3 regions of the Janthinobacterium sp. 75 genome follow, and region 3 is predicted to be linked to each of the others. Evidence: predicted binding sites of a transcription regulator. Region 3 holds the regulator's gene; each other region holds the start of a gene.
The links. Region 3 encodes HrcA, which represses chaperone genes, less so after heat shock. Its sites were predicted from a motif close to TTAGCACTCNNNNNNNNNGAGTGCTAA; they were not measured.
Positions count from the first base shown of each region.

Region 1: the regulator HrcA is predicted to act here: its motif matches at 1,736-1,762, upstream of rpoH (RNA polymerase sigma factor RpoH).
Region 2: the regulator HrcA is predicted to act here: its motif matches at 2,242-2,268, upstream of groES (co-chaperone GroES).

Region 1 is NZ_SORD01000001.1:79,331-82,609, reverse strand. Features, by position in the region: gene C8C89_RS00395 (hypothetical protein) at 1-150, opposite strand, end outside; gene C8C89_RS00390 (hypothetical protein) at 323-589, shown strand; gene rpoH (RNA polymerase sigma factor RpoH) at 679-1,578, opposite strand; gene ftsX (permease-like cell division protein FtsX) at 2,103-3,023, opposite strand; gene C8C89_RS00375 (ATP-binding cassette domain-containing protein) at 3,020-3,279, opposite strand, start outside.
Region 2 is NZ_SORD01000001.1:2,104,959-2,108,237, forward strand. Features, by position in the region: gene groL (chaperonin GroEL) at 11-1,660, opposite strand; gene groES (co-chaperone GroES) at 1,711-2,001, opposite strand; gene C8C89_RS09575 (hypothetical protein) at 2,536-3,279, shown strand, end outside.
Region 3 is NZ_SORD01000001.1:1,413,131-1,416,409, forward strand. Features, by position in the region: gene C8C89_RS06465 (HAD family hydrolase) at 43-768, shown strand; gene hrcA (heat-inducible transcriptional repressor HrcA) at 906-1,922, shown strand; gene fur (ferric iron uptake transcriptional regulator) at 1,971-2,402, opposite strand; gene C8C89_RS06480 (outer membrane protein assembly factor BamE) at 2,598-3,227, shown strand; gene dapB (4-hydroxy-tetrahydrodipicolinate reductase) at 3,247-3,279, shown strand, end outside.

The DNA of each region.
Region 1 (3,279 bases), 1.3 Mb from region 3:
CTGGCCTGGCGAGAGCACGTGGGTGACGCTGCGCGGCGTGTTTTCCGCGTCGCCGGTGCTGCCGGCCGCGCCGCAGCCAGCCAGCGCTGCCAGGAAGGCAAAAAACAGGGGAAGTAACAGGGTAGGGCAAAAGCGGGTCAGATTAGGCATGTTTTTCCTTTCAGGTAGAACGTCCCTGGCGCGGCGTCCACGCATGGGATAATAATAACAAAATGATATTTTCCTGGCGCACCATAGGCGCGTTGCGGATGAATTGATGCGCCGGCCACGCGGCGCGCCGATTACTGCGTAGAATGGCTGTTTTGAAAATCAGGAAACAACCATGAAAAAAACTGCCCTGGCGAAAAGCGATGCCAAGAAACTGATGGGAAAGATGAATGTTCCCGGCGCCGGTGCATTCGGTAAGGAAGCGGTGGTCGTCGACCGCCGCGAGCAGCGCAAGCGCGATCAGGCCCTGGGCCTGGTGCCATTCGCCGTCAAACTGAACAGCGATCTGGTCTTGCAATTGCAGACCCTGGCCAAGGAGCGCGGCGCGGATCTGAATGAATTGGTCGCCGAAATCCTGGTCAAGGGCTTGGCTGCAGCTTAATGAGCTGCCATGTTTATCTGTTGATAAACATCAAGTAATAAAACTAAAAGGCGCCTTGCGGCGCCTTTTGCATTGCGGAATTGCTTTCTTTATACGTAAGCTGCCAGCGCGCCCTTCATTTTTTTCAGCGCCGCCACTTCGATCTGGCGGATGCGCTCGGCCGATACGCCGAACTCTTCTGCCAAAGCGTGCAAGGTGGCGCCGGAACCGTCGTCGTTGGCCAGCCAGCGCGCTTCGATGATGCGGCGCGAACGGGCGTCCAGCTTGGACAGTGCCGTTTCCAGGCCTTCCGATTGCAGGCGCGTCACTTGTTCCGCTTCCAGCACCTTGGTCGGTTCGCTTTGCTCCGACGACAGGTAGGCGATCGGCGAAAACTTGTCGTCTTCATCGTCGGTCGGCGATTCCAGCGCGATGTCGCGGCCGCTCAGGCGCGTTTCCATCTCGATCACTTCTTCGCGTTTCACGTCGAGCAGCTTGGCCAAGGCATCGATCTGTTTCGGCGTCATCGCGTCCAGGCCCGTCTTGTGGCTGCGCAGGTTGAAGAACAGCTTGCGCTGTGCCTTCGTCGTTGCAACCTTGACCAGGCGCCAGTTTTTCAGGATGTACTCATGCATCTCGGCTTTCACCCAGTGCATGGCGTACGACACCAGGCGCACGCCCTGGTCCGGATCGAAGCGTTTCACGGCTTTCATCAAGCCGATATTGCCTTCCTGAATCAGGTCGGCATGTGGCAAGCCATAGCCCAGATAGCCGCGGGCAATCGAGACCACCAGGCGCAGGTGCGACAGCACCAGCTCTTGCGCGGCGGCCAGGTCATTTTTTTCGCGCAGGCGTTTCGCCAGCGAAATTTCTTCGTCGTGGGTCAACATGGGCAGGCGGTTCACGGCCGAGATATAGGCGTCGATATTGCCCAGATTGCCAGTGAACCCGAGGCCCAGCGCATTACTTTTGGTCGGAACCAATGCGGATGTTGCGGACATCATAGTCATGTTTTCTCCCTCGTAGTCTTGCTTTGTTCCAGTTGGCCATGTCACGCGACGTGGCCCGATAGTCTGTTCGTTTTGCGTATTCGGTCTTGCACTTGCAGATCGCGGCTCCATCTATATCTGGCGCTCATGGCGGTTCTGCTGTTGGTATGTCCCTATATTAGCACTCTCTGCTTGAGAGTGCCAATCAGCACATTTAATCGTCCTGATAGCCTAAATGCTATGGCGGTTTGCTAGTTGATAATTTATCTAAAACGCGCCGCCAAAGCGCATGGTTGCTGCGGTGTGTGCGCCTGCCCCCTCGCGCCTGAGAGGGCTGCACGGCTCGCTACGACAACATGGCTAGTCTACGGCCTCTGGCTGAAGCGAACCTTAAGAATACTTGCTAAATATCAAGATAACCACAACATGGCGTGGATGGTAAAAAACAAGGAGAGGGTGAGGCGCACGGCGGCGCCTGGGGCGCCGCCGTGGAACTGACCGTCACTTCCACGGCGGCGCCTGGGGCGCCGCCGTGGAAGTGACGGTCAGTTCAGGCGCGCCAGGTGGCGCTGTACGCAGAGGAAGGCGCCAATCAGGCCCAGGCCGGCGCTGACGGCCAGCAAGCCGGCCATCGGCAGCGGTGCCAGCGGCACCAGCTGGAATTCGGACGCATACAGGCGGGCAAACTCGGCAATCGCCGTGTTCAGCGGATGCAAGGCCAGCGCCACGGCGCCCAGGGCCAGCGCGCCGGCGCACAAGCCCAGCAGGGCGCCCGTGTAATAGAAGGGGCGGTGAATGAAGGTGTCGGTGGCGCCGATCAATTTCGAGATGCTGATTTCATCGCGCTGCTGCATTACTTGCAGGCGGATGGTATTGAAGACAACAGCGATCACGGCCACGCCCAGGGTAATGGCCAGCAGCAGCAGCACCAGGCGCAGCACGCCCAGCAGAGCCGCCAGGCGCTTGACCCAGGCCGAATCGACTTGCGCCGATTCCACGAATGGCAGATGGCGCAACTGTTCCGCCACCGCATCGACATCCTGCGCTTCGCTGGCGCTGCTGAATGCGTCCAGTTTCAGCACATAGCTGTCGGGCAGGGGATTGTCGCCCAGAGTGCTGAGCACGTCGGCCAGGCCGTTCTTGTTTTTCAGGGTGTCGAGTGCCTGTTCGCGCGGGATGAAGACGATCTTCGCCTTTTGCTCGCCCACGATCTTGCGCATGGCGCTGGCCAGGGCCACGGCTTGCTCGCGCGGCGTATCGATCTTCAGGAAAACGCTGATTTCCGGATCGACCGACATCTGTTCCGACATGGGGCGTACATTATCGAGCATGGTCAGGCCGGCGAACGGCAGCGACAGGGCGATGGCGACGACCAGCACGTTCAATAGGAAGCCGCCCGGCGACTTGCGCAAATGAATCAGCGCCGAACCCAACGCGAAGCGGTGTTGACGGAACCAGCCTCTCATGCCTGTTCTCCCTGCGTGTCATCCGGGCCAGGTGGCGGGGCAAAATCGGGATCGGGCGGCGCGAAGACGGGTGCTTGCGTGGCCTTGTCGATGGCCACCAGCTGGCCGTTTTTCAGGTGGATCACGCGGGCGGCGGCGTCGAGCATCTGTTCGTCATGGCTGGAAATGAGGCAGGTCACGCCCACGGAATGAAAGGCTTTCAGGGCGTCGAGCACCTTGTTGGCGCTGGCGCGGTCCAGGTTGGCCGTCGGTTCAT
Region 2 (3,279 bases), 690 kb from region 3:
GCCGCCGGGATTACATCATGCCGTCCATGCCGCCCATGCCGCCCATACCACCCATGCCGCCGCCCATGCCGCCGCCTGCTTTGTCGTCAGCGATTTCGCAGACCATGCAGTCGGTTGTCAGCATCAGCGAAGCGATCGAAGCAGCGTTTTGCAGCGCCGAACGGGTCACTTTGGCTGGGTCCAGAACGCCCATTTCCACCATGTCGCCATACGTGCCGTTGGCAGCGTTGTAGCCGTAGTTGCCCGTGCCAGCCAATACGGCTGCCACGACGACCGAAGCTTCTTCGCCAGCGTTTTGCACGATCATGCGCAGTGGCTCTTCCATTGCGCGCAGGACGATCTTGATACCGGCATCTTGATCAGGATTGTCGCCCTTGACCGTGATGTTGGCGCGTGCGCGCAGCAGGGCTACGCCGCCGCCTGGCACGATGCCTTCTTCCACGGCAGCGCGGGTAGCGTGCAGTGCATCTTCAACGCGGGCTTTTTTCTCTTTCATTTCGACTTCGGTGGCTGCGCCAACCTTGATCACGGCAACGCCGCCAGCCAGTTTGGCCACGCGCTCTTGCAGTTTTTCACGGTCGTAGTCCGAGGTCGCTTCTTCGATCTGTACACGCACTTGTTTCACGCGTGCTTCGATCGAGGCAGCTTCGCCGGCGCCATCGATAACGATGGTGTTTTCCTTGCCCACTTCGATGCGTTTCGCTTGGCCCAGTTCGGCCAGGGTCACTTTTTCCAGGGTCAGGCCGACTTCTTCAGCGATCACTTGGCCGCCGGTCAGGACAGCGATGTCTTCCAGCATGGCTTTGCGGCGGTCGCCGAAGCCAGGTGCTTTCACTGCGCAAGTTTTCAGGATGCCGCGGATGTTGTTCACAACCAGGGTCGCCAGCGCTTCGCCTTCGATGTCTTCTGCGATGATCAGCAGTGGACGGCCAGCTTTAGCGACTTGTTCCAGTACCGGCAGCAGGTCACGGATGTTCGAGATTTTCTTGTCGCACAGCAGGACGAATGGGCTGTCCAGTACGGCAACTTGTTTCTCTGGGTTGTTGATGAAGTATGGCGACAGGTAGCCGCGGTCGAACTGCATGCCTTCAACGATATCGAGCTCGTCGTTCAGCGACTTGCCGTCTTCAACGGTGATCACGCCTTCTTTGCCGACTTTTTCCATCGCTTCAGCGATACGCTCGCCGATCGAGTAGTCCGAGTTCGCCGAGATCGCGCCAACTTGGGCGATTTCTTTGGTCGTGGTGCAAGGACGGGCGATTTTCGCCAGTTCTTCGACGGTTGCAGCAACTGCTTTGTCGATACCGCGCTTCAGGTCCATCGGGTTCATGCCGGCGGCAACGAACTTCATGCCTTCGCGCACGATGGCTTGTGCCAGTACGGTGGCGGTGGTGGTGCCGTCGCCGGCGTTGTCGCTGGTGCGGGAAGCAACTTCCTTGACCATTTGCGCGCCCATGTTCATGAGCTTGTCTTTGAGTTCAACTTCTTTCGCTACCGACACACCATCCTTGGTGACGGTAGGGGCGCCGAACGAGCGCTCCAGGACCACGTTGCGGCCTTTCGGGCCCAGCGTTACTTTGACTGCGTTGGCGAGGATATTGACGCCTTCTACCATCTTGGCGCGCGCTGCGTCGCCGAATACTACTTCTTTAGCTGCCATGTTCAATTCTCCTGAGTTTCGGGATGTATCTGTCTACAACGTGGAAACAATTACTTGACGACGATCGCCATGATGTCTTCTTCGCGCATGACCAGCAGCTCATCGCCGTCAACTTTGACGGTTTGGCCGGCGTACTTGCCGAACAGGACGCGGTCGCCTACTTTGACATCCAGAGGACGGACTTTGCCGTCGTCGAGAATCTTGCCATTGCCTACGGCAAGGACTTCGCCTTGATCCGGTTTTTCAGCAGCTGCATCAGGAATGATGAGGCCGGACGCAGTTTTGGTTTCCTGGTCGAGGCGTTTGACGATGACGCGATCGTTCAATGGGCGCAGATTCATACAAAACTCCTTAAAGTTCAATGGATAAGTGTTGCTAAATGAATACATGTCCGGCACAGCGCCAGACGTGCTTTCAGTGACCGCCGTTGAAAGCAGCCCGCAACGGTCAAGCAAACCCCATGTCATCCTGTCCTTGCCTGTATCCGGCAGTGGTGCATCGCGGCGTCGCCCGCCGCGTAGCGTTCCCTGCAGTGGTCTGGCAAGCACCATCAGTCCTGAGGATTGCTACGAAAGAGTTTGTTAGCACTCTCTACTAACGAGTGCTAATTATAGGGACGGTATGGGTCAACTTCAAGGGCTTATTCAAGAGGAATATATACATACACGATAAGCAGAGCCTGCATCTGCACTGGGTTTGCGCTGGCGCAAGCCAACTTCCCGGGCGTCAGCAACAGCAGCGACTCTAGCATGCCGTCCGCATGGGGGGCGTTCCTGTACGCGCAGGATACAGAGTTTTACTATGGAATTTGATAAGATGATTGTAATTGCATATCAATATCGTCACACATCATTACTTGCACCAGAAAGAACACCATGCCATTCCCGATTTCCCATCCCGCCCTGCGCCTGCTGGGCGCCACCCTCATCGGCCTGGCCTGCCTGGGCAATGCCGCCGCGCAAACGCCCACCATCGTCGACGAGATTACCGTGGCGACCCTGACACCGCTGGAAAAGGAAATGCTGCTGAACGACTTGTTCAACGATTTGAACAAGGATGACGACGACCAGGAAGCACATGTATGGGACAACGGCGGCGACAGTGGCGTGCTGGTGAAAGTGACGTATAACTTCAGCAATTCCGGCATGACGGAACACAGCCTGAAGGCGCATGTCTGCCGCGACCTGAAATTCGTCGTCACGGCGGACGGCAAGTCGCAGGACCTGAGCCGGCGCACCTGTTCGCAAAACAGCGGCAAGTGGGATGTGCAGGGCAAGGATCCGGCACCTATCGTATATCCGCCGTTCCTGTCGGACGTCACCATCGCCAAGCTCAATGCCAAGGAACAGAAAGCGCTGCTGACGGCCGCCGTGCGCACTTTGAAAGATGAAGAGGATGGCAAGACGCGCCAGTGGAGCAACAAGGGCTTGGGCAATGCGGTGCCGCTGGCAGTGCGCCTGACGCCCTCGCGGACGGACGCCAAACCTGGCAGCTACCGCCGTACTTGCCGCGACTTGACGATGGTGCTTGACGGCAAGGGCGGACAACAGACGCTGACGCGCCGCTCTTGCGAAAACCGCTATGGCGGACTCGATATCGAACCTGATTACGTCGACGAG
Region 3 (3,279 bases):
ATGCAGCCTGCGCATCGTGGCGCGGCATCCACTGTGAGTCCCATGTCCCTTACCCCAGTAAAACCCGCCGTGCCGCCCAAGGCCATCCTGTTCGATCTCGACGATACCTTGTGGCCCATCGCGCCCGTGATTGCCGCCGCCGAAACCCTGCTGCACGACTGGCTGGCCACGCATGCGCCCAGGGTGGCGCAGCAGTTTTCCATCGAGGTGCTGCGCCAGCACCGTCTGGCCATGCTCAAGGAGCAACCGCATTTCCATGGCAACCTGATCGAGTTGCGGCGCGCCGGCCTGCTGGCCGCTTTCGAGACCGCTGGCGAGGATGCCGCCCTGGTCGAGCAGGCCATCGTGCACTTCCTGGCCGCGCGCAACCGCGTCCAGCCGTATGACGACGTCTTGCCTGGCCTGGCCTGGATGCGCCAGCGCATGCTGGTCGGCTCCATCTCGAATGGCAATGCGGACCTTGACATTATCGGCCTGGCGCAGCATTTCAAGGTATCCATCGCCGCCAGCGACTTTGGCGTGGCAAAGCCCGATGCCAGCATCTTCCTGGCTGCGTGCGCCGCGCTGCAGGTGGCCCCGCACGAAGCCGTGTATGTGGGGGATGACCTGTATTTCGACGTGACGGGAGCGCAAGGGGCGGGCATGCGTGCCGTCTGGATGAACCGCAAGGGCAGCGACGCCCACCTGGCCGCCGGCGTGCAGCCCGACGCCATCTGCGCCAACTTTGACGAGTTGCTGCTGTGGCTGCAGGGGCAACTGGAAGATTGATCGCCGCCGGACGGGCGAACGTGCATAATAGGAGCTGTCAGGCGCCGGGGATGCGCGTCTGGCCGCTGTTTTTGCTATTTATACTGCTACTTGTCTTGCTACTTATTTAATAGAAAATTTGTCCAACTAATTACACCATGCAACTCGATACACGTGCCCAAACACTGCTGAAAGCCCTGGTCGAGCGCTATATCGCCGACGGCCTGCCGGTCGGTTCGCGCGCCTTGTCGAAAATTTCCGGCCTGGATTTGTCGCCGGCCACGATCCGCAACATCATGGCCGATCTGGAAGAGCTCGGTTATGTGTCCAGCCCCCATACCTCGGCTGGACGCATACCCACGCCACGCGGCTACCGCATCTTTGTCGACACCTTGCTGACTGTCCGGCATCTGGACGAGCACCTGGTGGAGTCGCGCATGCGCCTGCAGACGCCGCAGCCGCAGAAAACCATCGCCAACGCGGCGCAAATGCTGTCGTCGCTGTCGCAGTTTGCCGGCGTCGTGCTCAGTCCGCGCCGGGAATCCGTGTTCCAGCAAATTGAATTCCTGCGCCTGTCCGAAAAGCGCATCCTGCTCGTCATCGTTGCCCCGGGCGGTGACGTGCAGAACCGCTTGCTGCTGACGGAGGCCGACTACACGCCGGCGCAATTGATCCAATCGGCCAATTACATCAACCAGAATTATGGCGGCCTGTCATTCGACGCCGTGCGCGTGCGCCTGCAGGGCGAATTGCGCCAGCTGCGCGACGATATGGGCAGCCTGATGCAGGCGGCCGTGGAAGCGGGCAGCGAAGCGATGGCCGACCATAGCGACGACATGGTGATTTCCGGCGAGCGCAACTTGCTCAGCGTGAGCGATCTGTCATCGAATATGCATTCGCTGCGCCAGATGTTCGACATGTTCGAGCAAAAAACGGGCTTGATGCAGTTGCTCGACGTGTCGAGCAAGGCGACGGGCGTGCAGATTTTCATCGGCGGCGAATCGAACCTGGTGCCGATGGATGAGATGAGCGTGGTGACGGCGCCGTATGAAGTCAACGGCAAGATCGTGGGAACCTTGGGGGTGATAGGACCGACGCGCATGGCGTATGAGCGCGTCATTCCTATCGTCGATATTACGGCTAAATTACTGTCGAGCGCGCTCAGTCATCATTGATGCAGCTCAATGCTGCGCCAGCCGCCCCGTGGGAGCGGCCGGCAAGCGTCAGGCTGTTTTATGCGGGCAAGCCGTCTTGATGCAGTTGCCGTAGATGGCCAAGGCGTGTTCGGCGATCTTGAAGCCGCGCTCTTCAGCCACTTTTTGCTGGCGGATTTCGATGTCTTCGTCGAAGAATTCTTCGACCCGGCCACAGTCGAGGCACACCAGGTGGTCGTGGTGGGAACCTTCGTTGAGTTCGAAAATTGCCTTGCCTGTTTCAAAATGGTTGCGGTTGAGCAAGCCTGCCTGTTCAAACTGCGTCAGGACACGGTAGACAGTTGCCAAGCCGACATCCATATTGTCGGCCAGCAGAATTTTATAGACGTCTTCTGCTGTCAGGTGGCGTACCGGGCTACTCTGGAAGATATCGAGTATCTTCAGGCGTGGCAGGGTGGCTTTCAGGCCGCTTGCCTTGAGATCACTAGGATTGTTACTCATGTTTGTTGCTCGTATGTGGGTCAGGTGCTTTATCATATAGCGTTTTGTCGGGGAGTGCCAAAATATGCATTTTTTGGCAGGCCGGTCACTCCTGGCGTTTTGTTCATCCAATTGAGGTCATTTATGCGCGTAACACCGGCTGTATTGCCATCTCTCTGGCACCGTATTTCATTTCGAGCACCAGTCATGGCAGGCATGGTCTGTGTCGCGCTCGCCATGTCCGGCTGCGCCAGCCGCGGCATCCTTGGCGAAAAGCCGGCAGCCAGCCAAAAAGAAGGCAAGGAAGTGGTCCCCGAACAGGGCGCACAAACGACCACCATTACGCCGCTACAGAAATTCATGTGGTTTTTCTCGCCGTATCGTCCTGACATTCAACAAGGCAACTTTGTCTCCGAAGAGATGCTGGCCCAGTTGAAAGTGGGCATGACGCGCGAACAAGTGCGTTTCGTCCTCGGCACCTCCCTGCTGACCGATATTTTCCATGCTGACCGTTGGGATTATCCATTCCGACTGGCACGGGGCAGTGGCGAAACCACCAGCAGCCGCGTGGTCGTGTTCTTTGATAAAGAAGGCAAGGTTGCACGTTTCGAAGGCGGCAATCTGCCGACCGAGAAAGAATACATCAACCGTATCGCCGGTCCGTCGCCGTTCGCCAAGGTCGCCAAGGCCGACGTGCCTGCCGCCGCGGTCCCATCGCCCGTGGCGCCGAGCGCCGTGCCGGTGCCGGCCGATGCCGCTCCTGCCATTCCGGTGAGCAAACCTGACGTTGCACCTGCAACGGCGCCTGCCGCCGAGCCTGCACCTGCTGCCGAACCCACCAAATAAGTTGCTGTAAGAGAATAAAATGACTGAACTGAAAATCGCCATCGCTGGCGCC